4 regions of the Lysinibacillus sp. JNUCC-52 genome follow, and region 1 is predicted to be linked to each of the others. Evidence: riboswitches for the same ligand, from Rfam matches in the RefSeq annotation. Region 1 holds a riboswitch; each other region holds the start of a gene.

The links. Region 1 has a riboswitch for cobalamin ahead of cobT (nicotinate-nucleotide--dimethylbenzimidazole phosphoribosyltransferase). Riboswitches for the same ligand answer to the same signal wherever they lie in the genome.
Region 2: it holds a riboswitch for cobalamin, as region 1 does, so the genes downstream of both, metE (5-methyltetrahydropteroyltriglutamate--homocysteine S-methyltransferase) here and cobT (nicotinate-nucleotide--dimethylbenzimidazole phosphoribosyltransferase) in region 1, are expected to answer to the same signal.
Region 3: it holds a riboswitch for cobalamin, as region 1 does, so the genes downstream of both, JNUCC52_RS22800 ((2Fe-2S) ferredoxin domain-containing protein) here and cobT (nicotinate-nucleotide--dimethylbenzimidazole phosphoribosyltransferase) in region 1, are expected to answer to the same signal.
Region 4: it holds a riboswitch for cobalamin, as region 1 does, so the genes downstream of both, JNUCC52_RS06475 (glutaredoxin family protein) here and cobT (nicotinate-nucleotide--dimethylbenzimidazole phosphoribosyltransferase) in region 1, are expected to answer to the same signal.

The regions. Positions count from the first base shown of each region.
Region 1 is NZ_CP065546.1:1,512,567-1,520,564, reverse strand. It holds gene JNUCC52_RS07925 (glycerol-3-phosphate dehydrogenase/oxidase) at 1-942, shown strand, start outside; gene JNUCC52_RS07920 (alpha/beta fold hydrolase) at 944-1,864, shown strand; gene miaA (tRNA (adenosine(37)-N6)-dimethylallyltransferase MiaA) at 1,851-2,744, shown strand; gene hfq (RNA chaperone Hfq) at 2,843-3,073, shown strand; gene JNUCC52_RS07905 (rhodanese-like domain-containing protein) at 3,169-3,471, shown strand; cobalamin riboswitch at 3,615-3,791, shown strand; gene cobT (nicotinate-nucleotide--dimethylbenzimidazole phosphoribosyltransferase) at 3,897-4,955, shown strand; gene JNUCC52_RS07895 (trimeric intracellular cation channel family protein) at 5,417-6,022, opposite strand; gene JNUCC52_RS07890 (methionine gamma-lyase family protein) at 6,170-7,420, shown strand; gene JNUCC52_RS07885 (MerR family transcriptional regulator) at 7,950-7,998, shown strand, end outside.
Region 2 is NZ_CP065546.1:744,146-752,143, reverse strand. It holds gene JNUCC52_RS04100 (UDP-N-acetylmuramoyl-tripeptide--D-alanyl-D-alanine ligase) at 1-624, shown strand, start outside; gene JNUCC52_RS04095 (C40 family peptidase) at 831-1,763, opposite strand; gene JNUCC52_RS04090 (methyl-accepting chemotaxis protein) at 2,329-4,023, shown strand; gene JNUCC52_RS04085 (VOC family protein) at 4,064-4,426, opposite strand; cobalamin riboswitch at 4,632-4,810, shown strand; gene metE (5-methyltetrahydropteroyltriglutamate--homocysteine S-methyltransferase) at 4,993-7,287, shown strand; gene JNUCC52_RS04075 (hypothetical protein) at 7,670-7,828, shown strand.
Region 3 is NZ_CP065546.1:4,608,626-4,616,623, reverse strand. It holds gene cbiE (precorrin-6y C5,15-methyltransferase (decarboxylating) subunit CbiE) at 1-991, opposite strand, end outside; gene JNUCC52_RS22825 (cobalt-precorrin-5B (C(1))-methyltransferase) at 948-2,081, opposite strand; gene JNUCC52_RS22820 (precorrin-8X methylmutase) at 2,081-2,740, opposite strand; gene cobK (precorrin-6A reductase) at 2,753-3,514, opposite strand; gene JNUCC52_RS22810 (sirohydrochlorin chelatase) at 3,511-4,425, opposite strand; gene cobJ (precorrin-3B C(17)-methyltransferase) at 4,441-6,117, opposite strand; gene JNUCC52_RS22800 ((2Fe-2S) ferredoxin domain-containing protein) at 6,121-6,492, opposite strand; cobalamin riboswitch at 6,630-6,809, opposite strand; cobalamin riboswitch at 7,066-7,249, shown strand; gene JNUCC52_RS22795 (energy-coupling factor ABC transporter permease) at 7,392-7,998, shown strand, end outside.
Region 4 is NZ_CP065546.1:1,229,361-1,237,358, forward strand. It holds gene JNUCC52_RS06445 (CamS family sex pheromone protein) at 90-1,223, opposite strand; gene JNUCC52_RS06450 (GNAT family N-acetyltransferase) at 1,504-2,046, opposite strand; gene dut (dUTP diphosphatase) at 2,326-2,763, opposite strand; gene nrdF (class 1b ribonucleoside-diphosphate reductase subunit beta) at 2,775-3,743, opposite strand; gene nrdE (class 1b ribonucleoside-diphosphate reductase subunit alpha) at 3,731-5,824, opposite strand; gene nrdI (class Ib ribonucleoside-diphosphate reductase assembly flavoprotein NrdI) at 5,821-6,180, opposite strand; gene JNUCC52_RS06475 (glutaredoxin family protein) at 6,177-6,401, opposite strand; cobalamin riboswitch at 6,522-6,697, opposite strand; gene JNUCC52_RS06480 (ferrochelatase) at 7,258-7,998, opposite strand, start outside.

The sequences.
Region 1 (7,998 bases):
CGACAAAAGGATAAAGCGTTGGACAAAAAGCAATTACGCCTGACAAAAGGTGTCCATATCGTCCTCAATCAAAAGCATTTCCCATTACAACAGGCCGTCTATTTTGATATTCCAGATGGTCGGATGGCTTTTGCTATTCCTCGTGATGGTAAAACTTATATAGGGACAACGGATACAGTTTATGAAGGAAATCCTATACACCCAACTGCAACACAACAAGATGTAGATTATTTAATTGAAGCTGCTAAAAATATTTTTCCTACAGCCGAAATTACAAGAGAAACAATTGAATCTTCTTGGGCAGGTGTACGTCCACTTATTTTCGAAAAGGGGAAAGACCCTTCTGAAATTTCGCGTAAAGATGAGATTTGGACAGCATCAAGTGGTTTGATGACGATTGCAGGTGGCAAGTTAACAGGCTACCGCCAAATGGCAGAAACAATCGTTGATAAAATCGTCAAAACTCATAAATTTAAGCATGCTAGTCCATGTATGACACGTGAACTATCTCTATCTGGTGCAAAGGGCATTAATGCCATTAATTTCCCTGATTACACTGCGTATAAAGCAAGAGAAGGTGTGCAGTATGGCCTGAACTATGATGAAGCGAAGCATCTTGTGCAAAAGTATGGAACGAATGTGGACGCTTTATTTGATCAGGTGAAGTATTTACATGAGCATGGCAGTACAATGCCTCTCGTGTTACATGCGATGCTGCTCTATGGTATAGAAGCGGAAATGGTGTACACACCTTGTGATTTCTTTATTCGTCGCACGGGATTATTATACTTTGATATTGATGCAGTGAAACGATATAAGGAGCAAGTAATTCAAGTAATGCAACAGCGTTTTCACTATTCAGAATCTCAAAGAAATACCTATGTTGCGCAATTAGAACAAGCCATAATCGATGCGACAAGTTTTGCGGATGTGGAGGTGTAATATGGAAGAGCGTTATATGAAAATGTCAGATGGACATTTTGTGTTTACGCGAACATTAACGCCGACTATTCCATGCATAGGTCATATTCATATTTTACATGGCATGGCAGAGCATAGTGGTCGCTATATAAAATTTGCTCAAAAATTATGTGTAGCAGGTTATGCAGTGACGATGCATGATCATCGTGGGCATGGAGAAACGGCATCTTACAACGGCACATTAGGCTTTTTCGCTGAAAAAAATGGTTTTGATCGTGTTGTAGAAGATGCTCATGAAGTGATTGTAGCTATGCATGCTCAATTTGCAGATGTGCCATTCATCTTGTTCGGACATAGTATGGGTTCTTTCATTGCTAGAAGGTATATTCAACTTTACAGCAATGACGTGGATAACGTTATACTTTGTGGAACAGGTAATGTCTCAACACTGCATAAGATTGGGCATTATGTCGCACAAGTATTGGCAATGCAACGAGGCAAAGAGATGGAGAGCCCTTTACTAAACAAATTGAGCTTTGGGAGCTTCAATAAGCAAGTTCCAAATGCTAAAACAGCATATGATTGGTTATGTTCTGTAGAGCACGAGGTGCAAAAATATATTGATGATCCATATTGTGGCTTTATACCAACCAATCAATTTTTTGTTGATTTAACGGCGGGTCTTATGGTACTGAATCGAAAAAATGAGATTGAAAAAATAAATAAAAACTTACCGATCCTTTTGATAAGTGGTAGCAAGGACCCTGTTGGAGATGGTGGTCACGGTGTGTATAATGTGGCAGAGCGCTTTGCAGCAGCAGGTGTACAGGATGTTACAGTCTATTTATTTGAAGATAAGCGACATGAAATTTTAAATGAAGACAATCATCAGGCGGTTCATCAAGTTTTATTACGGTGGTTAGAAAAGTATGATACAAAATAAAATACAGCAAGCAGAGGTTGTAGCAATCGTAGGACCAACAGCCTCTGGTAAAACAGCACTGAGCATTGAGTTAGCAAAAAAGTTTAATGGTGAAATTATTAACGGCGATTCCATGCAAATTTATAAAGGCCTAGATATTGGTACTGCGAAAATTACTGCGGAAGAGATGCAAGGTGTCCCACATCATTTATTAAGCTTCAAGGAGCCTACAGAATCCTTTTCGGTAGCAGATTATCAAAAATTGGTACGTGCCAAAATTAGTGAAATACAAGCACGAGGAAAGCTACCAATTATTGTTGGAGGCTCTGGGTTATATGTACAAGCCGTGCTCTATGATTTCCAATTTACCGAGGAGCAAGTAGATGAGGTAGCACGAAAGGCTTATTATGAGGAGCTAGAAAAGTTAGGTCCTGAAGCAATGCATGCAAAACTATTAGCATTGGATCCGAAAACGGCGGAAACAATTCACCCTAACAATACGCGACGCGTCATTCGAGCATTAGAAATGATTGAATTAAGTGGTGTTTCAAAAGCCTCAGAAGAACACAATCGAGGAGAAATCCCCCTTTATCGCCATTTAATTATAGGGTTAGGTGAAAATATGTCACGCGATGCGTTATATGATCGCATAAATCGCAGAGTAGATTTGATGATGGACAAAGGGCTGTTGCAAGAAGTACAAGGGTTGTGGCAGCAAAATATTCGAGGCGTACAGTCAATTCAGGCAATTGGCTATAAGGAAATATATGATTACTTAGATGGTCGATGCACTTTAGAAGAAGCAATTGAAAATTTAAAACAAAATTCTCGTCGCTATGCGAAAAGACAACTTACTTATTTCCGCAATAAGATGGATATTCATTTTATTGAAAAAGACTAAAAACTTTAATAATTTCTAAAAATTACTAATTGATAAATTGGGATAACATGCTACTATAGGAATGAAGAGGTAGAAAGAGAGTAGGGGAGGCGCATTCTATGAAATCAATCAATTTGCAAGATACGTTTTTGAACCATCTACGTAAAAACAGTGTTTTTGTAACTGTGTTTCTGTTAAACGGGTTCCAGCTAAAAGGAACAGTGAAATCCTATGATAACTTTACAGTATTACTAGTCGATGCTGAAAGTAAACAGCATCTCATTTACAAACACGCAATTTCTACTTTCGTTCCAGCAAAGCAAGTCGAATTTTTAGAGACAGAAGAATAGAGTCATTTTTAGGCAGCTAGTGTTACATCACTAGCTGTTTTTTTTCGTTCACGCTATAATGTAATAGGAAATTGATATATTGGAGGACTGTAAAGATGAAATCGATGGATACAACGCAATTATTAGAACAACTAGATGCGAACGAGGACTTATACATTATCGATGTGCGAGAAGATGACGAGGTAGCACAAGGTGTCATTCCAGGCGCTAAGCATATTGCACTTGGAACAATCCCTGAGCGCTTAGAAGAAATAGATAGATCTAAACCTTACATTATCGTCTGTAAAGCTGGCGGACGCTCAGCAAATGCATGTGCATATTTAGAAGCACAAGGCTTTGATGTAACAAACCTAGAAGGCGGCATGCTTGCTTATGATGGGGAATTAGAATTTAAATAATGTAGGTCACAGGTATTTAACAATTCAGTTGTTAAATACCTTATTTTATTTAGTTTATACTTAACATTGGCAGTGCACAAAATGCTGTCACGCAAACTTTATCCAATATTGACACGAAAAAAACTTTATCGTAAATTTAAAGTAATTACATAAAAGCATTAGGTGCCCATTATGGGAGAATAGGGAATAAAGTGAAATGCTTTAGCGGTCCCACCACTGTAAAATGGAGTTTTATAGAAAATACCACTAGCGTTATGCTGGGAAGGTTCTATAAAATGTTGAAATTGAGCCAGGAGACCTGCCTAATTGCTTTGAATGATATAGACGATGGAAAAGTCTGTAGTTTATTTGTTATGAAATAAACTACAGGCTTTTCTATTTTTTTTCATTCTATATGTAAATGGCTAAAAAAAGGAGAGATGATGATGCAATTATTACAACAAACGATTCAACGCATTCAACCTACTAATAATACAATGAAGGAAAAAGCTAAGGAACGTATTGATTCACTTAGCAAGCCTCCAAGCAGTTTAGGGAAACTGGAGTCGCTAGCTATACAATTAGCTGGTATTACGGGAGAACTATATCCAAAACTTGATAACAAAGTAATCATTGTTTGTGCAGCTGATCATGGTGTTTGTGAAGAGGGGGTAACATCAAATCCGCAAAATGTCACGTTTTTACAAACATTAAATTTCCCTAAAGGGGTAACAGGTGTTTGTGCAATTGCCAAAATAACAAATGCAAAAATTGTAACGGTAGATGTTGGAGTCAAAGAGGATATACCGCTTGATGCTAAGGTGTTAATGAAAAAAATTAAGCATGGTACAGACAATATGGCAAAAGGTCCAGCAATGACAAGGGAAGAGGCAATCCAGTCAATTGAAGTAGGTATTGAAATTGCAACAGCAGAAATAGCAAAAGGGGCAAATGTTCTTGGTACAGGTGAAATGGGCATCGGCAATACAACACCGAGTGCGGCTATATTATCAGTACTTCGTGGTTGTCATCCACAGGAAGTGACGGGATTCGGTGCAGGGCTTGGGGCAGGAGGAATTGAACATAAAGTAGCGATTATTCAAAAGGCCATTGAAATAAATAAACCTAATCGTCATGATGCGCTGGATATACTTGCAAAAGTGGGAGGGTTAGAAATAGGTGCGATGGCGGGTAGTATCCTAGCTGCAGCTGCAAATCGGAAACCAGTTGTGATTGATGGCTTTATTTCTACAATAGCAGCACTAATAGCATATGAACTTGAACCAAAAGTACAAGACTATATTATACCTTCACATGCCTCTGAAGAGCCGGGTGCCAAAATAGCAGCCGAATTGCTAGGAGTTGAGCCGATGCTTCATATGAATATGCGATTGGGAGAGGGCTCTGGTGCAGCACTAGCCTTTCCAATTCTAGATGCAGCTTGTTCGATGATGAGCAATATGGCTACATTAGCAGAAACGATGGCGCTAGTTGAAGAGAAGTGATGGGGCATTTGAGAGGTCAAAGCTTCGAGCGAGGACAAAAGAGAAAAAGTGTTAGATTGACTGGAATCAATCTAGCAATTTTTTACTGCGCCGTTGATGTCCGCTGCAGGGGTGCTTTCCGCGGGCACACCGTAAGCCGCAACCGTCGCTGTCGCGTCGTTTGTTGCGTCTTACTGAGCGTGCTGTTCCCGCAGGAGTCACCGCCTTCGCTCCCATCAACTCGTATTCTCTTCTAATTTTTTATTTACTGCAAAAGAATGAAACTAGCCCTTTTTTACGGTGCCGTTGATGTCCGCTGCGGGGGTGCTTTCCGCGGGCACATCGTAAGCCGCAACCGTCGCTGTCGCGTCGTTTGTTGCGTCTTACTATGCGTGCAGTTCCTGCAGGAGTCACCGCCTTCGCTACCATCAACTCGTATTTTCTTCTTTATATACTGCAAAAGAATGAATAGAAGGTATTGCTTATGCTCGATTTAATTTCCGTAATGGCAAACGCCATTTCTTCATATAAGAAAGAACTCGTAATATCGTAATGACTCCGAATAATGCATATAAGAAGATGTCTCCTGGCAGTAACTCCAGTCCAATAAGTAGGCCAGCAAGTGCTGCCCATACACCGTAAATTTCATCGCGGAGAACAAGTGGTTTACGTCCTGCCAATAAATCACGAACAATACCACCGCCTGAACCAGTTAAAACAGCAGCAACAATTACGGCACTAATAGGCATATTGAGTTTGACAGCGTACAATGCACCTTGTATCGCAAAAGCCGATAAACCAATAGCATCTGTGAAATTGCCCCAACGGTGCCAATGCTGTATAAGATGATGTGGAAAAATAAAAAATATAGTAATAGCAGCAATCGCAATTTGGAACATCATATCTTGCCCCCATAATGTTGTCACAGGTAGACCAATCAATAAATTACGAATGGCCCCACCACCAAAAGCAGTTACAATGCCAAGTATATATACACCGAATAAATCGTATTCTTCTTCCATTGCTATTATTGCTCCGGAAATAGCGAAGGCAATTGTCCCAATGATGCTAAAAACTTCCCAAGCCATCACTTTCCCTCCTTAAACGAGAATAAATTGTAGTAAGTCCGCCCCTTAGCTTAGCGCATTTAACAGCTAGACACAATAGCAATTTTTGCAGGGTTGCAAACAAATTGATAAGATAGGAAAGAACAATTTGAAACGGAGACGAAAACAATGACATTTACAACCCATTTAACAGCAGAGACGTTAACATTAGCGGAAAAAATAGAAGAAAAGGTGCGACCTTATCACAAGAAAGTAGAGGATATGGCGTTCTTCAATCAGCAAAAAGTACTTTCCGCCTTCAGAGCACATCAAGTAAGTGATTATCATTTACACCCTTCTAATGGCTATGGCTATGATGACGAGGGACGTGACAATCTTGAGCGTGTATATGCACAAGTTTTCGGAGCAGAGGCAGCGATAGTCCGTCCGCAAATTATATCTGGTACACATGCGATTACGCTTAGTCTATTCGGTGTGCTTCGACCAGGTGATGAATTACTTTATATTTCAGGTCAACCATATGACACGCTACAATCAATTGTCGATGGTGGTGACAAAGATACAGGTTCACTGAAAGATTATAAAATTGGCTATCGCCATGTAGATTTAATCGATAACGAAACGATTGATTGGACGGCAGTCGCTGCAGCTATAACGCCTAATACTAAAATGATAGCGATTCAACGTTCAAAGGGCTATGCAACGCGTCCATCCTTTACGATCTCACAAATTGCAGAAATGTGTGAGAAAGTACGAGAATTGGCCCCACATGCCGTTATTTTTGTTGATAACTGCTACGGTGAATTTGTAGAGGCACAGGAACCTACAGAAGTAGGTGCAGACTTAATGGCAGGTTCTCTTATTAAAAATCCAGGTGGTGGCTTAGCCAAAATAGGAGGCTATATTGCAGGTAGAGCTGATTTAGTTGAAAAATGTGCTTATCGAATGACATCACCAGGTATTGGAGCAGAAGCAGGTGCAACATTAAATACACTTGGTGATTTCTATCAAGGGTTTTTCCTAGCACCGCATGTGGTTAGTCAAGCGTTAAAGGGCGCCATTTTCACAGCAGCTATGCTAGAGGAAGCGGGCATGAACACATTCCCTAGCTTTCATGCTGAGCGTACAGATTTAATTCAATCAGTATCGTTTAAAACAGCAGATCAAATGGTTGCATTCTGTCGTGAAATTCAAGCAAACTCACCGATAAATGCGCATTATGCCCCTGAGCCTGCATACATGCCTGGCTATGAAGATGATGTCATCATGGCAGCGGGTACATTTATTCAAGGCTCAAGCATTGAACTAACAGCAGATGGTCCAATTCGTCCGCCATATACAGCATTTATTCAAGGTGGATTGACATACGAGCACGTGAAATTTGCCATTTGTAGCGCGGTCCAAAGCTTACGAAAATAAGCTATAAATAGATGTTAGACAACCCCCATCACGGATTTGTGGTGGGGGTTTTATCGTAATATGAATGCTAGCTGTTTTGCTTTCATACTAAAGCTAGTGAATTAAAGCAATATCTCAATAGGTCAGCAGGAACAGAACGAGTGGAAACGCCATTTTATTGTAGTGACATACATAAAGAGCTGTTGAAGTTACGCATGCTAAAAAGGAGCATATGCAGCATTCTATATTTTCATATGATTGAATCTAAAAAGATTGTATACAAAAAGTGTCAAATGCTGTTTTCGACTTTCTTGCCCCGAGAAAAGCGTCCGTCCGAGGCGGAAACCAATCGCAGAAATCTTATATTGAAGACTAAAGATGAACTGTAAAATATTTCGAGTTTGGCTAAAGCTTGGACTATCTTTTTATAGTTTTTAACAATTTTTCATCAATTCAAAAAAAAATTAAAAATACATGTTAGGAAACCTTACATCTTTGTTGACAGTGAAAATTTTTCGTTATATGATAAGCGGGTATTGGGGGGACTTAAATGAGTCGTGAAATTAGACGAACGATGCCGTTATTATCTATGAGTATCG
Region 2 (7,998 bases), 770 kb from region 1:
GCATCTAACATTGAATTTACGAACAATGGGATGAAATTTACTCTTCAACTATTAAATGAAAAATATACTATTTTTGTACCTGGTTACGGAGAACATCAAGTGTATAATGCACTAGCAGCTATCGCAGCTATAAAGGAAATGGGATTGTCTATCGAAACTGCAATCTCGCGTTTAAAAACATTTAAACCGATGGCAAGGCACCTAGAATTTTCAACTGGTATCGGTGAAAGTACCATTATAGACGATACATGGACAAATAACCCAACATCAGTTGAAGCTGCTTTGAAGGTTTTAGATACGATAGGAAAAGATAAAAAAATAATCCTTATATTAGGTGATATAAAGCGATTGGGTCTTTTCGAAGAAAAGTATCATCGTGAGATTGGTTCGATGGTGGCACAGAGAAATATTGAAATGCTTATGACAATTGGAAAAAGAGCAGAAGATATAGCAGCACAAGCAAAAAAAGATGGAACAACGGCAGAGGTTCATATATTCAAAGATGTTACAGGTGTATTAGAAATACTTAAACCAAAACTTGATAAAGATACAATTGTATTAATAAAGGGCCCGATGTCTAGTCGATCGATGATTGAATTTGCTAACCAATTAAAGCAAATATAGACTTCAGTCCTAACGACCACTTATCATCAATTACCTTTAAGTGAAGCAAGGCTTTCTATGCATAGAGAATGACACTTTGCAAAATGAAAGTTGCCGCTTTATATATCAAAAACATAGCATACAAAGCATGATTATACCATGCTTGTATGCTATGTTTTATTTTCTTGCAATTGTAGACATCGTGTTATCACAGAGCCATTGATTACTTAAAATACACGTTTTGCTGTTATATAATGCTCTTTATAGTAATCCACAAAGAGTACTCTAGTAGTAACACCACTTGAAGTTGGAATGATGATACGTTGATCTCCAGCGTAAATACCTACAAGGGATGGGTTTTTTGACCCTTTCACACTATTAAAGAACACTAAGTCGCCCTTTTTTAAATTGGCACGAGAGACCGTAGTTCCTTTAGCCATTTGATCTTTTAAGTTTGTTGTGCTAAGTTTTACACCGCTCTTACGATAAACGTATTCTACGAAACCAGGTGCTGTAAAACGTAAGCTTTGTTCTTTATTTATTGAGCTTATCGTTACTTTATTTTTATAAGTTAAGGCATTTTCAACAATTTTATCACCTTTTGTTGCAGGGTTAGCCGATAGTAATGTTGGTAATACTCTGCGTGCAGATACATAGTTGTCAGTATAATAAGGTTTGCTACCCATATCTGAAATGACGATATTTTGTTTCGAATCAGCCATATGAATAATTTTGTTATTTCCAATGTACATGCCTACATGGTCGGGATCTGTACCTGTTTTTTTACTTTTGAAAAATACTAAATCGCCTTTTTGTAATTGGCTTTTAGGAACATATGTCCCTTGCTGAATCATATAGTTTTCATTATACGTCCCAATATCAACTCCATTTTTTTCAAAAATATACATGATGAATGAAGCACAAGAAAACTTGTAAGGATATGTAGACTTGTACACTGAATTGCTGTATGTGGCCTTACCAATTAAACTTTTCCCTGTTTGAATAAGTTGATCTGCCTTCGCTGCAACAGCTTGGTCATTATGTTGTGCATTTGTCGTTGCAGCTTCCACTTTGATTGGTTCAAAGGATGCTTGAGCGATTCCAAATGAGCTAAATCCAATCGACAATGCTAGTGTAGTTTTTAAAAAATTTTTTTTCATACTTTTTACCTCCTGTAAGCGAGCAGTAAAATCATATCTGTTTGCTTGCTGTTGCAATAATCGTAGCATGAAAAAGTAGGGCTTCTGTGAGGTAAATGTTACCACAGTGAGCATTGACATATCTGTAAACCTTGATATAAAAGGCTTTATCGCTTGAATTTACAGTTTCATTACAAATGTTTCAGTTTGATAAATAAAACCTGTGAAACATACGGCTAACAATGCATGCCAACCCATTTTTTCAAAAAATATAGTAATAAAAATAATGTACCTCGATATTATTGAAAAGCTTGTAGGCAATGTGCAAATAGAGAAATCAAAATAAGGGTAAGGAATGATATAAAAATAACTTTATTAGTCGAAGAATACTTATAAAAGCACGTATTATGGGGATTTTTTTGCTTATTAAAAAGTGTGAAATACATAGTTAGAGTCATAGGTGTGATAGGTAATATATGTTATATTTAGGTAGAAATAGATGAATACATTGCCCGCAAAAGTTGGCGGGAAATGTTGATTAATAGTAGGAATTTAAATAATTTCACGAACGAAAGGGGAAAATAGTATGTTACAAAAACTTAGGTTCAAAACAATTAGAGCTAAAATTATTAGTGCATTTTTTATTGTAGTATTTTTCATCGCTTGTTTTAACACCTATAGCTTTTTCGCCAATAAACGTGTCATTAGTGCTGGAGAGGAAATTGTCAATAAAGAGTTACAGTTGTTAACAGCAAGTGAAAAACTATCATCAACGATTAGTGTTCGAACAACTGCTGCGAAAAGCTACGTACTTACGGGAAATCAAAAATATAAACAAGAATTCGATGATTATATTAAAATCGCAGAAGAAAACAATACAATACTAAATGAATTGTCGACAGATAAAAGCTTATCGAAGACGGTTGAAAAAGCAAGAGAATGGCGAAGTTTTGTACAAACGGATGTATTTGCTGAATATGACAAAGGAAATGTAGAAGCGGCTATTCAAAATCTTAATTCTGTTGATCGTCTTGCAACAGAAATTAGAGAGGGGTACGAGGAGCTTGCAGGTGCAAGAGAAGCTTCTATTAATAAGCTTGGGCAGGAGATGATTGCTCAATCGAAGCAAACGATGAATATAGGTTTAATGATAGGTATAATCACTACTATCGTCGCGATTGTAACCGCTTACATATCGGCGCATATGATTGCCAATCCGATAAAAGCAGTCATACAAAAAATTTCGCAAATGGCAGATGGTGATATTAGTCAGCCTCCATTGCCTGAAAGAATGAAAGATGAAATTGGCTTACTCGTACAATCGACAAATGCATTAAATCGTAAGCTCCATGAAATCATTGGTTCGATAAATGTAGTTTCTGGGAACGTTGCTGCCAACAGTGAACAACTTGCACAATCTTCTTTAGAAGTAAAAACAGGTGCAGAACAGATTGCCCTCACAATGCTTGAACTAGCGGGTGGTTCTGAATCACAAGCACATAATGCTGGAGACTTAGCTCAAATGATGGAGACATTTAAAATAAATGTTCAGCAGGCTAATATACAAGGTAAAGATTTACAAGGCTATTCGAGTGAAGTTTTGCAGCTTACAGCAAGTGGACAACATTTAATGAATACTTCAACACAGCAAATGTTTGCTATTGATAAAATCGTCCAAGAGGCTGTTGCAAATGTTGAAGGCTTAAATAGGCAATCACAAGAAATTTCTAAATTAGTTTCTGTTATTGATGATATTGCCAACCAAACCAACTTATTAGCATTGAATGCTGCAATCGAAGCAGCAAGGGCAGGGGAGCAAGGCAAAGGTTTTGCGGTTGTGGCCGATGAAGTGCGCAAGCTTGCTGAACAAGTATCCTATTCTGTGACGGATATTTCATCTATAGTGGGACGTATTCAAAATGAAACAGTTGGGGTTACAGCATCACTTCAAACGGGCTATGAAGAAGTAAAAAGGGGCACAGAGCAAATTACGACTACAAATACAACCTTTGAACAAATTGCTTCAGCCGTTAATAGTATGTTTAGTAATATTCAAGGCATCACAGAAAACTTACAAGGTATTTCCACAACAACGGAACAAATTAACCGTTCTATCGATGAAATAGCAGCAATATCTGAGCAATCTGCCGCAGGGGTAGAGCAAACGACCGCAACAATCGATCAAACAGTCGCGACGATGGATGAAATCTCAAAAAATACAGATCATTTAGCATCGATGGCAGAGAAGTTAAACAAAGAAGTTCAGCACTTTAAACTATAAATAGTAAAGCAGCCATTAGCAAGATGGCTGCTTTTTCATTTTAAATCGGCTGAATAATTTCTACTCGATTACCAAAAGGATCTCTAAATTCAAAGCGCTCGAAATGCGGAATTGGAACAGAATCAAGTATTTCTATTTGATGTTCTGTTAATATCTTTTTCCAATGTGCAACATCTTCTACATGATAAGCAATATGTGCTTTCGTTGTGAGTCGATCAAAGCCATCTTCTGTGCCGACATGTACTTCTTGATTACCTACTTGTAGCCAAAAACCACCACGCCCTTTAAGAGATGCTGGTTTCTCTATTTCTTTTAACCCCAGTACATTGCAATAAAATGCTTTTCCTTGCTCCTCAGAGCCTTTAGGAATTGTAAGTTGTACATGATGTAAACCGACAATCATAGTATTCCTCCTCGCTATTTCTTGTAATAACTATATAATTCTACAAATTACTTAAAATACCTTTTTTAGTATATTTTTTATTATATTGGCATCAATTAGTACAAGTTAAAATTACTCCTCTTGTAACAATCTACTGAAAATATGCGCATAACTGTATAAAAGTTATACTTTTCAGAAAAATGTATGCTATAGTAAGAGCATAATTGAATATTGTGTAAGAGTTGGTGCCAAATGAAAGTTTGGCTTAAAAGGGAAGTCGGTGTAAATCCGACGCTGTCCCGCAACTGTAAATCGGAGCAAATCACAAATGCCACTGGGGAACTGGGAAGGCTGTGAGGCGTGTTGATGAGAAGCCAGGAGACCTGCCAATGTCTAGTACACACCAAATAACCTACGTGGAAATAGGTGGTGAGATGTGACCGAATTGGCACTGTGCGACTAACGAATATATACGACAATTAATACATTATCGTATCGCTTCGTCATAGCTAATTAGATTTACAATAACTACCATTTTCCGAAAAGGAAGATGGTTTTTTTTATTTTAATTTGAGGAGAGATGTAACATGACGTATACCACAACTGTAGTAGGCTATCCATATATAGGAGAAGACCGTGAATGGAAAAAGGCATTAGAGGCGTTTTGGAGAAATGAACTTACAGAAGAAGATTTCTTACAAAAAATTAAAAAAATCCGTCTTGCACGTATTGATAGGCAGCTTCGGAGCGGAATAGATATTGTCACTGTAGGGGATTTTACACGCTATGACAGAATGCTTGATACAGCGACGATGTTTGGTTTAGTGCCAAAGCGCTTTGGCTGGCAAGGTGGAAAGGTTGATTTACAAACGTATTACGCGGTAGCGCGCGGAAATAAAGAAGCTGTTGCTAGTGAAATGACGAAATGGTTTAACACAAATTATCATTACATTGTACCTGAATATGAAGGACAAACACTACAATTAACAGAGAATACAATACTTACAGATTTCCTTGAGGTTAAAGATGCATTTGGCATTACTGCAAAGCCAACGCTAATCGGACCTTATACATTTTGCAAGCTAACTAAAGGCTACGATAAAGTATCACAAGTTGCCTTTATTTTAGCATTACTACCACTCTATGCGCAGGTAATCCAAGAACTCGTTACAGCTGGTGCTGACTGGGTTCAATTAGAGGAACCTGCATTAGTCTCCACTTTAGAAGAGGCTGAGGTCAAACTAGTGCAAGAAATATATACACAATTAGCAGCCGCTGTTCCAGAGGCCAATATTATGCTACAAACGTATTTTGAATCGTTATCAGCTTATAACACACTAATTGAACTCCCTGTACAAGGATTTGGCTTAGATTTTGTTCATGGCTATACGAAAAATATGGAGGCACTACGCCAATTTGGTTTTCCACAGGATAAAGTATTGGGGATAGGTATTGTTAACGGACGAGATATTTGGCGAGCAAATTTAGCAGAGGTAAGTACAACGATTAAGGCAATCGAACAGTTGACTAGTGTACAAGAGCTATGGATTCAATCGTCATGTAGCTTACAGCATGTGCCGATTTCGACCGCCCTTGAAACAAAGCTAGACCCTGTCTTGAAAAATGCACTTGCATTTGCTGATGAAAAATTGGCTGAAATATCAGAGGTGGCTAAATATTTAAAAGAAAAAAACCACTCATCAAATCACACAATCTCTGAAAGCATGAAAGCAATTGATGCATTAAAAAAACATCCAGTACGAAATAATCAGGCAGTTCAACAAGAAATGCAAACGGTCTCGTCAGAGGATTTTGAACGTCAAAATGATTTTAATACTCGTCAGCTTATTCAACAACAGTCACTGCAACTACCACTATTCCCTACGACTACGATTGGAAGTTTCCCTCAATCTGAAGAAGTGAAGCGCACGCGTAATGCATGGCGTAAAAAACAGATCTCAGATGAAGCATATGCTGACTTTGTCGCACAAGAAACGAAAAGGTGGGTTGCCATACAAGAAGATTTAGATATTGATGTACTTGTGCATGGTGAATTTGAGCGTACAGATATGGTGGAATACTTTGGTGAAAAACTAACAGGCTTCGCTTTTACAGAAAAAGCTTGGGTCGTTTCGTACGGCTCTCGTTGTGTAAAACCACCGATTATTTACGGTGATGTTGCATGGGAAGCGCCGATGACAGTGAAAGAAACGGCCTATGCACAAAGTTTAACAAATCGCTATGTGAAAGGGATGTTAACAGGCCCAGTTACGATTTTAAACTGGTCATTTGTACGTGACGATATTGCACGGAAAGAAGTGACCTATCAAATTGCGCTTGCACTAAGGAAAGAGGTTGAGGCACTAGAGGCGGCTGGCATTTCTATTATTCAAGTCGATGAACCTGCATTGCGAGAAGGCTTGCCTTTACGTAAAGAGCATTGGGACGCATATTTGGATTGGACAGTGAATGCATTTAAGCTCGCTACGGCTAGTGTAAAGGATGAAACACAAATTCATACACATATGTGTTACTGTGAGTTCAATGATTTTATCGAGCCAATTAGTGCACTGGATGCTGACGTTATATCTATCGAGACGTCACGCAGTCATGGAGAGCTTATTACATCCCTGCAAATCAATCCATATGGAAAAGGGATAGGATTGGGTGTTTATGATATTCATAGCCCTCGTGTGCCGAGTGAACAAGAAATGTTAAGTATCATGCAGGATAGTCTACAAGTATTATCCAAAAATCAATTTTGGGTCAATCCAGATTGTGGTCTAAAAACAAGAAAAGAACCTGAAACAGTGGCAGCACTAGCACATATGGTTACTGCTGCCAAAACGTTACGTCAACAAGTACAGCAATCAACTTTTTAATTATATAGTATAAGAAAAAACGTTCCTTTTCCATAAGCGTTTTATTAAAATATATCCCCTGAAAGGCAAAAATGCTCAGGGGATTTTTTTATCTAAAGTTGGTGATGGTACTCTAAGATTCATAAGGATAGTCTTTTAATAATTGCTACGACTAGGAATGCAAAGATGGTTACAGGAGCGAAAAGACATTTTTTATTAGTGATAGAACAGGTAAAGTAGATGCAAGTAAAGATGTTAAAAGTTTTTGAAATCGAAAGTTTTTAATGTTTTTACCGATATATGCAAGATTATCAGTACATAATAAGGTTTACCTCAGTAAAATAAGGTATAGTATATTTGGTGAATTAATTCTCTTTAAGGATAAGAAAAGTAGGTGAACAAATTGGGGAAATATCAATTGGATACTAAAGGTAAGGTAGCTGTGACAAAGTATCATGAAAAAAACAAGCCTGCCAAATTTGATAAAAAGCAGCAAATTGAAAAAATACGTGCGGAGTATTTGAAAAAGAAGCAAGAACAAACAGATAAGGCATATGAATGAAATTGAGTGAGCAGTGTATCTATTATTACGAAAGTATACTGTGACTGACTTTTAAAAAATGACCTATAAGCATATATAAATAATGTTTACATGAGAGCTACGAAATGTTGATACAACATTCGTAGCTTTTTCATGTATGTCTTAACATTCCTTAGTATAATATTCATTTT
Region 3 (7,998 bases), 1.6 Mb from region 1:
ATAACTCCACCATTTCCCCACCTGTTCCGCCGATAAAAATCGCATCTGGGTCTGGAAAATGTTCCAGTCCAGCTGGCGCTTTACTATGAATAGCGGTAATATCCACGCGGAATTTCTGTTGATTTTGTAGACAGTTTTCTAAATCAGGTGCATTTTTTTCCACTGCATACACTTGACCTTCAGGTGCCAGTTTACCAGCTTCAATTGCCATCGAACCTGTGCACGTACCAACATCCCAAATCGTACTATCCTTTTGAATTTGCATAGCTTGTAAACTTAATACACGAATTTCTTTTTTCGTAATCAGTCCTTTATCTGGTTTACGTTGCGAAAACTCTTCATCTTCAATACCAAGTGTATAATGCTTAGGAGCTGATGTTTGCTGTAGAATAACAACATTTAAAGGTGAAAATTCCGCTTTTTCTAATTCATCAAGAGTATACCAGCCATATTTTTCATCAATGCCTTGTAAATTTTCTGCCACAAAAGCTCGGTATTCGGTTATACCAAAATGCTTTAAATAACGTGCCAGTGCATTTGGATTATTGTCTGCATCTGTCAGTAAAGCTACTTTCTTTTTGCCATCAATACGTTGCGCTAAGCCTTTCATTGGTCGCCCGTGAATACTCGTTATATAGGCATCCTGCCAGCTTTCGCCCATTTTTGAAAATGCAAGCTGCACGGAGCTCATATACGGATATACTTCGATATTCAGCTTTTTGGCTAAATAGCCCCCTATGCCATAAAACAAAGGATCACCCGAAGCTAAAATAACTGTCTGTCTCGTTTCTTCGGATAGTTTTTCAACAAGCGTTGAAAGTCCGCCTTTAATGACTACTTTTTCTCCTGTAAAGCTTGGGAAAAAATCAAGGATACGCTCACCACCTACAAGCACCTCGCAGTCTTCAAGCCACTGTCTATACTGTGGTAGCAAACTTTCCTGCCCGTTATCCCCGATCCCAATCAATTTCATCGATTGATGCAATGTCATCAGCCCTTCCTAATAATTGTCCCTGCATCGAATAAATCGATGTGGAGAGCGTCATGCCCCCTCTAATATGATGTAAAGAAGAATAACAGCACGCCTCGCATAGGTGATGAAAGAAAGCATCGTAGCCTTTTTCAGCCATGATTTCACCAACCTGTGATGCGGTATTTGCCTCTCTTACTTGCGCTACTGTTTCTTCATCTGCCCCAATATCAATGGCTAGCTGCGCTAAAAAATTAAAATCAATGGCTGCGCTTTTGGAGTGCACCATCATTACACCTTGTGCTACTTTCGAAAATTTCCCCATCATTCCAACGAGCGATACTTGCTTAATGCCAAGTCGTTTACAATGCTTTAATGTAAAGCCGACAAAATCACCCATTTCAATAAATGCTTCCTCAGGTAATGTAGGATATTGGGCCATCCCAAACTTTTCACTTCGCCCACCTGTTGTGACAACAACATGTTCACAACCAGCTGCCCTTGCGACACTAATAGCTTGAACAATACTTGCCATATATGCAGAACTCGAAAAAGGCACGACGGTTCCCCTTGTGCCTAAAATGGAAATGCCCCCAATAATGCCAAGACGACCATTTAATGTTTTTTTTGCAATTTCCTCACCTTCTGGTACAGAAATAACAACATTTACGCCGCGATTAATTTTAAACTCGTCTAGCACGTCTTGTACGGTACTATGTATCATTTTACGTGGTACAGGGTTAATTGCTGCTTCCCCAACAGCAACAGGCAAGCCGGGCTTTGTTACGCGCCCGACGCCAATACCTCCATCTAAATGTATCCCAGGTGTATTAGCCCAGCTTACTGTGCCAATAATAAGGGCTTTGTGTGTCGCATCTGGATCATCACCAGCATCCTTAATCGTTTCACAGCTTACTTCATTGCTGCTAAACGTACATTTTTCTATCGTAAATGTTGCGTCTCGTCCAATAGGCAAATGAATAGTACTCGTTTCTTGCTCTTCATTTGTAATGAGTGCTAGTAATGCTGCTTTTGTAACTGCAGTTGCACAGGCTCCTGTTGTATAACCGTGACGCATGTCTTTAGGATCCTTTTTTGGCTTCCGCTCCATTATTTTTTCGCCTGTTCGTCCGCTAATAATGAAACGGCATTTAAAGCAGCAACCGTCACTGTACTACCGCCTTTACGCCCAACATTTGTAATATAAGGAATTCCCTCTAGCTTTAACAGCTCTTCTTTTGACTCTGCTGCTGATACAAACCCTACTGGCATACCAATAATTAAGTCTGGTTTGGCTAACCCTTCTTTAATTAAGCGAATTAACTCTAGTAAGGCTGTCGGTGCATTTCCGATTGCATAAATGCCACCTTCGTGTAATTTTGAAGCCTTTTGCATAGAGATAATCGCACGCGTTGTATTTTGTTTTTTTGCTTCAATAGAAACGTCTTCATCTGCGATATAGCAGTGTAAATCCCCACCATGCTTTTGGAAACGTTTTTTTCCTGAACCACTTTCAATCATTTGTACATCAGCAATGACATGACGACCTGCAAGGATTGACTTAATGCCTGCTTCAATCGCTCCTGGTGTAATAATAACGCTACGTCCTAATTCAAAGTCAGCAGAAGCATGGATAATACGACGTACAATCTTCCACTCATCTTCTGTAAAATCATGTTCGCCCATTTCCTCTGCAATTATCGAGAAACTATAGTCATAAATTTTGTCTGGGTCTACTGTTAATGGTTTGAAATCTGTTTTGAAATCCATATGGAATGCCTCCTAAAGTATGTGTTGTACCGCCTGTACTACTTCCTCAAATGAGGAATATTGCTGGCCGTATTTTATATTTGGTCGTGCGATTAATATTGTTTCAATACCACAAGCCAGCGCTGCGTCAAGCTTTTCATCGACTGAGCCGACCTTGCCACTTTCTTTCGTAATCATCAATGTCACGTCATATTGACGAAATAACGCTTCGTTTAATTCTTTAGAAAAAGGACCTTGAATAGCAACAATGTCTCTTTGTGCCACACCAAGTGCCTCACATTTTTCCATATTATCAAGGCGCGGAAGCATACGTGCGATAACACGTGTATTTTCTAGGCCTTGTAATACTTTTGTAAACGTTGCAAGCGTTTTACTGCCAGTTGTCAGCATAATGACACCACGTTTTGTTGCGGCTAATTGTGCTGCTTCCTCATAGTCTTTGACAACTGTAATCAACGGGTGGTCATAATGCTCATTCGCACGTTCATATCGAATATATGGAACACCAGCACTCTTTGCTGCTGCCATCGCATTTTTAGATGCTTCCTCTGCAAATGGATGTGAAGCATCGACAACTAGACGATATCCGCGTTCTGTAAGTATTGCTGCCATTTCCTCAGCCGTTAGTCTACCAACTAGATGTGGTAGACCTACCTCTGCAAGGCTTGAAGCGGCTGAATCTGTCACAACTGTCGCCGTCACAGCATAGCCCACTGACTGCAATTCAAGTGCAAGATTCCTTGCGTCACTCGTACCTGCTAACATGAAAATCATTTTACTAGCTCCTCGTTATGATGATGGTCATGATGGTGGTCATGGTCATGATGGTCGTGATCGTGATCGTGGTCGTGGTCATGATGGTGATGATGATGCGCATGTCCATGTACCGCCGCATAAGCACGATAATTTTCTAAATCTTGCATACCTGTTGATGTACCATTTACTGCTTGCTCAATACGGTTTAAAAGGACATTTTGCAAACGTTCATGGTAGCCAAAATAGTTAGCAATTTGAATATCACAGTCAGGATATTGCTTATTAAATTGCTCGCACATACCATTCATACGTTCCATTAAAATACCTGTGAATAAAAAGTACGGTAGCATAATAATTTTTTTCGCCCCTAGTTTAACGCAGCGTTCAATGCCTTCTTCAACACGAGGATCTGTCACGCCCATAAAAGCACTTTCCACATAAGGAACGTTCAGTTTTTCCCATAACAAACGAGTAATTTTATAAAAATCACCATTTGCAGCTGGGTCACTACCACCTCGTGCAATTAATAAAATGGCAGTATCCTTATGTTCTTCTTCAGTATTAAAGCCGATTTCTGCTAAGCGGTCTTCTAAAATAGCAAATATTTCATCATGAATACCGATTGTTTGCCCATAGGTAAATGTAATGTTTGGATAATGTTCACGTGCATGTTCGATTTCTGCAGGTATATGCATTTTTGAATGGCCTGCATGAAGTAGAATAATCGGAATTACATGGACCTCTGTAGCACCCTTGTTTATACAATTCGTAATACCTTCTTCTATGTTAGGAGAGGCAAACTCCAAAAAACATGTTTCAACTAAAAAACTTTTATCAACTCGAGGTGTCATTTGCTCGATAAACGTGCGCACCTCGTCGTTTCCTGCTGCTAAACGGCTACCATGGCCAACAAATAAAATTGCTTTCATTTTTTTATCTCCTCACTAGTCGCCGCACGGAGCTGGCTCTACTTTTATTTTTGACGACATATCTTGATACGTAAAATGCAATATTTTTTTCACCCGTTTGAAATATTTGAACAAGCGTTCATTTGGATGTGCATTTGCCTTGTATTCCTCAATAATGTCTGTAATAAGCGGAATAAGCTGTTCTGGCTCTAGCCCCTCTACAACGGGCTGTGCCGCATGGGCTGTACGCCCTACTGGCTTAGCGCCGATAAAAACATCAAATTTACTTTTTCGATAGACGATACCGATATCGTCAAACACTGCTCGATAGCACGCCATGCCACAGCCATTAAAACCAATATTTAAAGTTTTAGGCAGGGATAATCCACCAAGCTTATCTTGAATTTCCTCTGCATATGGAATTGAATCCGCCTTCTCTCCATAACAGAAATCACAGGCTTTTAATGACAGCACATCCCCTATTGGTGCAAGTAAAAAGCCTACTGCTCTTAACTTTTCAGTAATCATTTCAGGCTCTGTCGTCGGAATTTTCAAATGAATTTGATGGTCTGGTGTATATTCCATCGTGCCTTCATCTCCCACAACTTCAGCTAACGTCATCATTTGTTGTGGCGTGAAAAATTTATTTGCTACCCCTGGACTAACAGCAAGTTCAAAAATCGACTCCATTTTTTGCTGGACTAACTTTGTTGTTGTCTTTGTGACAGTTGTTCCTTTCACCATGGCAAGTGCTGTTGCTGCCATTTCCAATGATGATTTTTCTGGTACTGTTACAGGCGCAGGTGCTATTGCAATACTACTTTTCATCCGTCCTGCATTGGGATCTGCCGCAAAGTCTTGGCGTGCAGTACCTGTTTCTTGGTTCATTGCCCACGGTTCATTTTCTTCTCTTAAACGCTGGTGTGGACGTAAAGGCTGTTTTTCTTCTCCAAGTGTATATTTGCGCTGATAGCCACGCGGTGTAATCATTTTATTGTCATAGAAAAATGTCGATGAATTGCCAATAATTACTGTAGTTAACATGCCGATATCATGCTCGAGCATCTCTGCTAACGTTGTCATTGTTATTTCCTGACGATCTCGGTAGGCACTTTTCACAAGTCCTACAGGCGTATCAGGTGATCGATATTCTAGTAAAATTCGTTGCGCTTCTACAATTTGACGTGTACGGCGGCCACTTTTAGGGTTATATAGAGCAATGACAAAATCCGCCATCGCCGCAGCTTCCACACGCTTTGCAATTAAATTCCAAGGCGTTAAATGATCACTTAAACTAATCGTGCAAGAATCATGCATAATTGGTGCGCCTAGCAAACTTGCACAAGAATTAATAGCAGAAATTCCTGGCACAATCTCAACTTCAATCCCTGTTGCTTCCGTCCAACCAAGCTCAATGAGGACTTCATATACAAGTCCAGCCATTCCATATACGCCCGAGTCACCACTCGAAATAACCGCAACAATATTTCCAGCCTCGGCTTGACGAACTGCTTCTTGTGCACGTGACACTTCTTCTGTCATGCCAGTACTAACAATCGACTTTGCACTTACTAAATCTTGAATGAGCTCAACATATGTTTTATAACCGATAATAAATTCACTTTGTTGTAATGCCTCTACAGCACGGGTTGTAATATGCTTGAAATCCCCAGGTCCAAAGCCTACAACAAAAATCTTTCCTTTTTGCGCCATTTTTTACCCCTCTTTCACCTTATCGATGCCTTTGATGGCTGTTGTTTGCGGGGTACGCTGCAACGTACCTTCTGTCAAAGTAAACACATGCTCACTATGTAAAGAATCATCGTTTAAATCTTTTACAAGCGTTCTACCATGCTCTACTGTTGTCACACGATACCAATTTCCCTGTGGATACGCGATTACAACACATGCATCTTTGCATCTGCCATTACAACGCGTTCTTGTTGTATGTATTTCCTTATCGAGTGCTAATTTCTCTATTTCATCTCGTATGGCCAACGTAATTTCCTCAGCCTCTTTTTTCATGCAACTACTACCATTACAAATAAAAAGATGTGTTTTCATGCCCTCTAAGTTCCAAGTTGTCATTGCTGTTCTCCCCTCATTGACTTTTAGGAAAAAGAAAAAACCTTTACTCAACATCGAAGAGTAAAGGTTTTATAGAAGCCAAAATAAAAACGAATATACACGTATCCGCTCTCGCTTCACTTCTCCCTCCGAAAAGTTTGCATATCATCAACTAAGCAGGTTTCCTGACTTAAGCTTCCTCTTACTTTCGCGCCTTCCCAAGTTTCCAGTGGCATTGCGATTTCATCAGCTATTACAGTAGCGGGGGCTGTATCGGATTTACACCGATTTCCCTATTATCTCGAAGTCTATCGAGCACTTAATGATGGATTTATATTTAAATTTTGAAATGAAATGTTAATAAAACGAATATAAAACTGTTTCTATCATAGCCTATTATTTTTACTCTTTTCAACATTTCTTTTTTATTTATTAGATTTTTAATAAAATTTCAACAAATATTCCGTTAAAATTGATTGATTCTCTCTTACATTTATCTGAATTTTCTAGAATGTAATTCTATTAAAAAATCTTTTTACAAAAAAAGAATAGCTTATGATTGGAAAAACATGTTACACTTCTTCGTGAAAACTCACAATTTCATCTTTTTTCGGTGCGAAGTGTATACATTTCGCTTAAAAGGGAAGCCGGTTTAAGTCCGGCGCGGTCCCGCCACTGTATGAGGGAATTTTATAGAAAATGTCACTGTCCAAAGGACGGGAAGGCCTATAAAATGTTGATCTTAAGCCAGGAGACCTGCCGAAAAAATCGTGATCGTTTCAACCTACGAGGATAGGTGTGCGGCTTAGCAAATGACCATTAGTATTTGCTTTTTCAGCTATGCACTTTTTCCTAGACGGAGAAGTGCTTTTTTTATTGCGCATCCTACATTCGAAAATGACTGTGAAGGAGGAATGGTTTTGAAATTTTCATTTTGGAAACTTAGTTATTTCTTACTAGCTTTTTTACTAGTACCAAATCGAGCGTTTGCCATGCATATCATGGAAGGGTTTTTGCCGATTGAATGGGCGATTTTTTGGTGGGTCGTTTCGATTCCATTTATTATTTTAGGATTGCGTTCTATTCGTAAAACAATTGATGAAAATCCTGAAACAAAAATGATATTAGGCTTATCAGGTGCGTTTGCATTCGTTTTATCAGCACTGAAAATCCCATCAGTAACAGGAAGCTGCTCACATCCTACTGGTGTTGGTCTTGGTACGGTTCTTTTCGGGCCATTAGCAATGAGCGTAATCGGAACAATCGTTTTATTATTTCAATCTTTACTTTTAGCGCATGGTGGTATTACTACTTTAGGTGCGAATGCTTTCTCAATGGCGATTGTAGGTCCAATTATTGCGTATTATGTCTTTAAAGGTTCTCAAAAAATTGGTCTTTCATTTTCTATCGCTGTCTTTTTTGCCGCGATGCTTGGGGACTTAGGTACTTACGTTGTCACTTCAGTTCAATTAGCACTAGCTTTCCCTTCTGAAGTAGGAGGCTTTATGGCTTCATTCACAAAATTTG
Region 4 (7,998 bases), 280 kb from region 1:
TTCTTCCTATTTAATAATACTCTTTTTTTATGAAGCCGAAAAGTGAACAAAACATGCCTATTGAATTATCAGAATTGTTTCGGTGCCTGTCACTCTATTGGAGTGGCGAAAATTTGTTTTTCTGCTGGGTCCCATAAAATAATTCCAACATCTTGTTTTTGATCGATAATACGAATTGTTACAGGAACATAGTCAAATAAAATGGCATTTAATTTTGTACTAATAAACTGCAAAAGAGCAATCAATTCCGTATCATTTATTAGAGGTGCATGTACTTCTATCTTAATATCTGCTAATTTTCCATCTTCATATCGTAGCTTTCCAAATGCTTTTGGATTTAAATGTTTGAAATTCTTTTGTATTTCTTCCTTAAAACTTAATAATTTATTATATGTATCTTGATCTAAACTATATAATGCATCAGAAGGAAATGTATAATCTTTTTTATCAATCTCCGTCCATTTATCTATTCTATCCTTACTCTCCCCAATAAAGGTTTCAGCTAAAAAAATACCTGGAAGTATATCATTTTTATTGGATTCCTGATACAACGTTAAATAGATTGGAACATTCGGCATTGCTTCATGATTTCTTATATTTTTTACTATTGTTTCTGCTATTTTTTTACCGTAATTCTTTACATCATTGACATCATCATCGGTATTATCAACTTTCACTTGGTCTGTATAAATTAATCCTTTATCATCAGATACTCGTATGTCATAATATTCATTCAACGATATAGCTAATGACATCCCTTCTATTTTTCCACTTTTTTTGTTAATGTAATTTTGTTCTAATATATGAGATAAAAAAAGTGGATTCTGTTTTTCATCCTCTAACACATTTCCAGTACTATTTTTTATCGGTGGATTTAAACCTAACCCTTCTTCCGTTTTTCTTGCCAACCATTGATTAATCATATTTTTATCTAAATATTGGCCTTCTTGCATATAAAAACTATTAGGTGAAAAATAATTAACTGATAAATTCATTAACCCTTTTTCTATTTCATTGATATTTATCGTATTATTCATATTACTAACAATTAATCCTCTTGCTACATTCATTTTAGCGGGTTGTTGAATTTCGAATGTTTCCTTTTTCTGAATTGAAGATATATACATTTTCTCATTATTATTTTTACTTTCTTCCTCATCACTACAAGCTACTAAAAAGAATAAAGGTGATATTAATAAAAGCACACTTTTTCTTATAACCATGACTATAATGCTCCTTTCTTATTGTGATATTATGAAAATCTTACCCTACTATCGTCATACCTTATATTACCATAAGTTCTATTAATATTTATATTAAAGACTTTATATATTACAACCGCTATTTGTTATTTAAGAAGGTGCAAAACGTCTAGTTGCTAGCAAATAAAACAATCGTTTTACTGTTATTTAAAGTGCATTTTTCATTCAAAATGGAGTTTAATATACATACAAAAAACCCTATAAAAAATACAGGGTCTTTGTAAATGATTTATATCAATAATTAACTCTCACTCATAAAGGCTTTTGAATAATTTACTGTTCCTTGAACATTAGTCAAAGAATCTTTCGTCAATTCAATTGCCATAAATACTTCATCCGGCACATCAAAAGGAGCTTTTATATTCCATAAACTTGCCTTTTTAAATCCGAATTTCGGGTAATAATCTTTGTGTCCTAAAACGATTACTGACTGAAAACCAAGCTCTTTTGCACGTTTTAAAGCTGCATTAATGAGTTGACTACCTACACCTTTCTTGTGGTGTTCAGGTGCGACTGCAACAGGAGCAAGTGCTAAAGAATCTACAGTTAAATTAGAAGCGACAATTGTTATTTTAGATAAAAGAATATGACCAACAATTTCATTCGTTTCCTGATCTATCGCTACTAGTGACAAGTCAGAAATAAAAGCATCTGATTGTCTAATTTTATTCACAAGAAAATGCTCTTGTTTGTCACTTTGTTCTACATTTAAAAATGCCATTTTGATAACATCTTCAATTTTTTTGCAATCTGAAGGGTGCTCTTGCCTAATTTTAATATACATATACTCTCCTATTTTAAAAAAATTTCGAAATTACCCAACATACTTTCTTAATAATAATTATTAAGAAAGTTTCCATCCCAGTAAGAAACATAAGTTAATCAAACAAAAACCTCCAATTTAATATGAGCCTATTTTATTTCAAATTTATATGGCAAGTCAAACATGTTATTTTTTCGAACTAAATAAATAATCGTGAAATTGTGTGTAAATTGTATGGGTGACTGGCACTCCTACAAAAAAATTAAGTTCGGTACAGTACCGAACTTAATTCTTACGAACTTATTTTGTGCCGCTTGCTCCAAATCCAGAAGCTCCACGAACCGTTTCTGATAATTCATTTACTTCTTGCAATTGAATAGAAGGAACCATCTGGATTACCATTTGGGCGATGCGCATTGATTTCTCCACGATAAATGTTTCTTTACCATGATTAATTAAAATAACACCAATTTCCCCTCTGTAGCCTTCATCAATTGTTCCAGGACTATTGAGAACAGTTACACTATGTTTTAATGCTAGTCCACTTCTTGGACGAACTTGCGCTTCTGTCCCTTTTGGTAATTCAATTTGTAAGCCTGTTTTTATTAATTTTGCTTCTCCCGAAGGAATTTCTACTGCTTCAATTGAATAAAGATCCATTCCCGCATCACCTGGATTTGCTTGCAAAGGTAGCAATGCATCAGCATGAATTCTTTTGATTTTTACGTCTAAGTTCATTTTTTTCATCCTTAACGATTAAATTTAAATGTGTCATCTGTAATTGGCGCTACTTTTGCTTTTGCGTAAGTAGAACCCTTTTGTGAAAAGAAGTCATATGTTGAACCTTCATTACGAATACCATTCATTACGATTGGATTCACTTCTTCTTCAGGGAACATTGGATCAAAACCAACATTCATTAACGCTTTATTGGCATTATAGCGAACATATGCTTTTACTTCAGGTGATAACCCTGTTTCTGCATAAATATCTTCTGTATAATTCATTTCATTTTGATATAAATCCAGCAATAATTCATATCCCCATAAAGTCAACTCTTCTTGCTTTTCCTTCGAAAATTGCTTATATAAATTTTGTGCGAAAAAGCCTACTGCCACACCGTGGATGGATTCGTCACGTAAAATAAGGGAAATAATTTCTGCACTATTGCGAAGAAAGCCTTGTCCGCCTAAGTACAATGGATAGAAGAAACCAGAGTAGAATAGGAACGATTCTAGCATTACGGACGAGAACATCGCTTTCCATAAACTTTCTGAATCCCCTTCTTCAATGCCATTATAAATATCCGCAATTTTATTTGCCTTATATTGTAGGTATTCGTTTTTCTTAACCCATTCAAATAGCGCGTCAATTTCTTCATTTGTACAAAGCGTTGTGAAAATATAAGAATAAGATTTTGCATGGATTGCTTCAAAAGCATCAAATACAGTAAGAACAGCCTTTTCTTGAAGGTCCGATGTATATGCAGCAACACGGTTCATCCCAATATTCGTTTGAACTGTATCAAGTAATGTTAAGCCTGCAAATACTTTCTTATACGTATCTTGGTGTTCGAAGTTTTTCCACTGCTGAATATCCTTACTTACCGCAATTTCCTCTGGAAACCAAATTTGTTTCCATTGTTGGTCCCAAAATACTTGTGCGAGTTCACTCGTTGACTTATTCCAATTGACCGCTTCGTAAATTATATTTGACATGCGACACACTCCTCTAAGCTTTGCAAACGTTGACGGACATAATAAACTGATTTAATTCCCTTTACCCAAGCGTAAATGTAAATTTTCGCTAACTGTTCCGTTGTCCAGTTATCCGTGACATACAGCGTCATCGAAATCCCTTGGTCTACGTGTTTTTGAGATGCTGCGTATAAATCGATTAAATCATATGGATTCACATCATATGCTTCCACATATAAATGACTGTTGTCATTTGTTAAATGTGGCATTGGATAAATTGTTCGACTATCCGCATAATCACGCACCTCTACACGCTCCGTACTTGGTGCAATTGAAGCTGTACAGCTACGAATATATGAAATACTACCAGTTGGTGCAATAGCTAGACGATAAGAATGGAATAAACCATATTCCATAACATCCTGCTTTAATGTTTCCCACATTTTCGATGTCACGATTGGAATATTTCCTAATGCTTTTAATACAACTGGTGAAAGCTCTTCTTCAATTTTATTAACATATTGATCAAAATAAACGCCTGACGCATAATCACTATCCTCAAAACGGTAGAACGTTTCGCCTCGTTCCTTAGCAATCTCCATCGATGATTTAAGTGAATAATAGTTCATCGCTTCCATAAAGCTATCCATAAAAGCAATTGAATCTTTAGAGCCATACATAATCCCTTCTGTAACAAGATGACCATGCAGATTCATACATCCAAGCCCTACAGAATGCATTAACTTATTGGCTTTAGCTACAGGCGGTACATTCGTGATGTTCGTCATTTGCGACACATTCGTTAAAAGATGCATTGCTGTATCTACTAATGTACCAAAATCACTTACTTTACTTGCGGCATGTATATCAATTGAGCCTAAGTTACACGATACATCTAGTCCGTATTCATTTGATTCATTTTGGTCAGTAATGATACTTGTTTCTTGTACTTGTAAAATTTCTGTACATAGGTTCGACATTTTTACACGACCTATATTTTTGAGTGGATGTACATCGTTGACATTATCATCAAAGATTTCGAAAGGATAGCCTGATTCAAATTGCGCTTTTTTCACTTCTGTATATAATCTGCGCGCATTCAAGCGTTTAATCTTACGGATATTAGGATTATCTAGTAGCTCATAATACATCTCTGTAATGGAAATTTCAGACATTCGTTTCCCGTATTCTTTATAAATATCATATGGACTGAACAACACAATATCTTTATCACGTTTCATCAGTTCAAAGAAAATACTTGGAATAATAATACCTGTTGATAGCGTTGCAAGTCGGATTTTATCATCAGCATTTGGCTTTTTCGATGAAATAAAATTCTCAATATCAGCATGGAAAATATTTAGGTAGACAACGCCAGAGCCGTTACGTTGTCCAAGCTGATTGGAATAGCTGAAGGAATTTTCTAAAAGTTTAGCAACTGGAATCACACCACTTGCACGATTTAAAATTTCTTTAATTGGATCTCCTAATGGACGTAAATCTGTTAAGTTTACCCCTACTCCACCGCCAAGGCGTGATAGCTCTAAACAATAACCAATATTTTCAGCAATACTATTCATTGAATCATCCATTGAAAGTTTAAAGCAGCTTACTAATTCGCCACGCGCTTTTTTTCCACTATTTAATGCGGTTGGCGTTGCTGGTTGATACGCCTCCATCATTGCTTCAACGGAACGTTCTGCTAAAACCGTGTTCCCTTGTGCTAAATATAAAGCGATGATAACAATACGATCCTCATATTTTTCTAAAATTTCTTCCCCGTCACGACTTTTCATTGCGTAACTATCGTAAAATTTACTTGCACTCATAAAAGATGGGAAGCGGAAATTGTAATCGTATGCTTTTTTGTATAAGTGTTTAATAAAATCTATCTCATACATGTCGATAAACTCTTTCTCGTAATAACCTTCATCGACTAAATAGCGTATTTTCTCCTCAATATCAATAAAATAACGTAGACGCACATTTACATATTCTAAAAAATAACGGCGTGTTGCTTCACGGTCCTTTTCAAGCTCTAATTGACCCGTCGTGCTATAGCGATTAAGCACCTCATTATTAAGCTTTAAGTATGTTTTCATCCCTTCACCCTCGTTTCATAAAACGTTTGTATTACTTCATAATCAGCCTGATATCCACGTAAATCTAATTTACGCACTAGCGGGACCTGGTAGGTTTCTGCAATTTTTTCGCCAGCTCCACCAAACACATGGTGCCCAAAATTACTATTACCACTTACAGCTACTCCCTTGCAATATTCCTTGTTTTGCTCTAAAAAGCGAGCTACTTTTGCAGGAATATCACCTAAGCCGTCCGTGTATGTAATTAATAGAAAGGGCTCAGTCAGCAACAATCCATCATAAATTTCAATAGATTCCCCATCTAATTTCGTCACAATACTTCGCACATTACCTGTACGACTAGCATAAACGATCATATTGCAATCATCTCAATTTGAGAAACAATTTCTTTGACATCTCCTATAAATGTGTCATTTACTTCAAGAACAGGCACACTTAAAAAACCTGCGTCCATAATTTTTTGTTTTGCTTGCTCATCGTGATCAATATTCACAATTTCTGCTTCAAGTCCTGCACGTTGTAATTCCGATTTGACCCAAAGACATTTTGGGCATATAGTTTTCGTATAAAGTTTCATTTTAAATTCCCTCTTTTCATAATATAAAAAGGCTATCTCTTGGGAGAGACAGCCTAAGTTAGAAACGTAAAAAAACAAAAAAATCGTCACGTCCCCATTTCTTATTCCCCGAAGAAAGGTTGAATTGTTTTATTATAGGCAGGTCTCCTGGCTTTGCTTCATTCTCTGATATCCTTCCCATACGAATGCACAGTGGATTAAATCATCGTCAGCTTAACAGTTGCGGGGACAGCGTCGGATATACCGAACTTCCCTATTAAACTACATATAGTAGTACCTATATAAAACTAACACAATATATTGTTGTTGAACACAATTAAGTGTACCATCCTTCAAGTAAAAAGTAAATCAAGAAAAGCGAATTCTTTATAGTGTAACTTTTCACTATTTTCTTTAGGAACAACAAACGGTTAATAAATGAAAAATGACTAGCTAGGTTAGTATAATTAATAATATCGTCAATAGTTCTAAAGAATGATAGACGGTTTTCCATGATAAGCTTTATCAAATGTTAAGCAATTATTATTCTACCTACTGAAGCCTAAATTAAACTGCGTATTATATTTAATATGTACTTATATAATTTTATAGCTGTTATCATATTTTAGCCACTATCGTAAGCCCTATAACTTCTATTCAATTTTTCATTATACACACAAAAAAATATTAAAATAGATTTGCCGTTTGTTAGATATCATTTATGCTAGTTCAGATTAGAATGAAGTGTATTTATTCGTGGCTATTCTGTTCGCTATATTGATATAAAACAAATAACCATCTGACATCAATGGAATATCGACATCAGATGGCAATATAGACTTTACAATAGTTAATCGTAATTTATTAACCTGTTCAGTTATTGTGCGGGAATAAATGATTCGACAATGGCAGCTAAAGCTTGAATGGTATCATAGCTATCACCTGGAAACTCCGATTGTGCAAATTCAACTTGCAGTTCCTCACATAATCGATGACATTCATATCCGACTTCAAAATAGGACTCAATATCCGCTGAAAGTGAAAGAAGCTCACATGTGACGATACCTTGAGCACCCTCGCCTTGCAATGAATTAATTTTATCTTTTACATTTGGACCTAGCCAGTCACCTTTCCCATGACCACTTCGATATGTAACATGCCAGTTCGCAATTTGTGCTTCTTTAGAAATGGCTTCGGCTAATTCGGAAAACTGGCGCACATAGTGCTCGTTTCTTTCAGGGTCAATAGGCTGACTATGGACTGTATATAAAACATGCGTCTGTGCTCGTTTTTCAGCAGGAATCCATTCAAATGCACGTTGAACACGGTCTTTATAAACAGCAAGTAAATCATGATTTAAATGCCAATTTTTCGCATGGATAACTTTAACGTCATGAGAAGCTAATAACGTACTAACTTCATCATGAAACGCTGATGCCCCTGTAGACATAATCGGATTTACAGGTAGTGTTATAAAAGTTGTAATACCATCTCTAAGCATTGTGTTAACAACATCTGGAATATAAGGTTCTGTATGTTTGTATGCGTTATATACTTTTACAGGCTCTGTTACACGTTGCTGTAAAGCATGTTCCAGCCCTTTAGCAATACGTCCCGT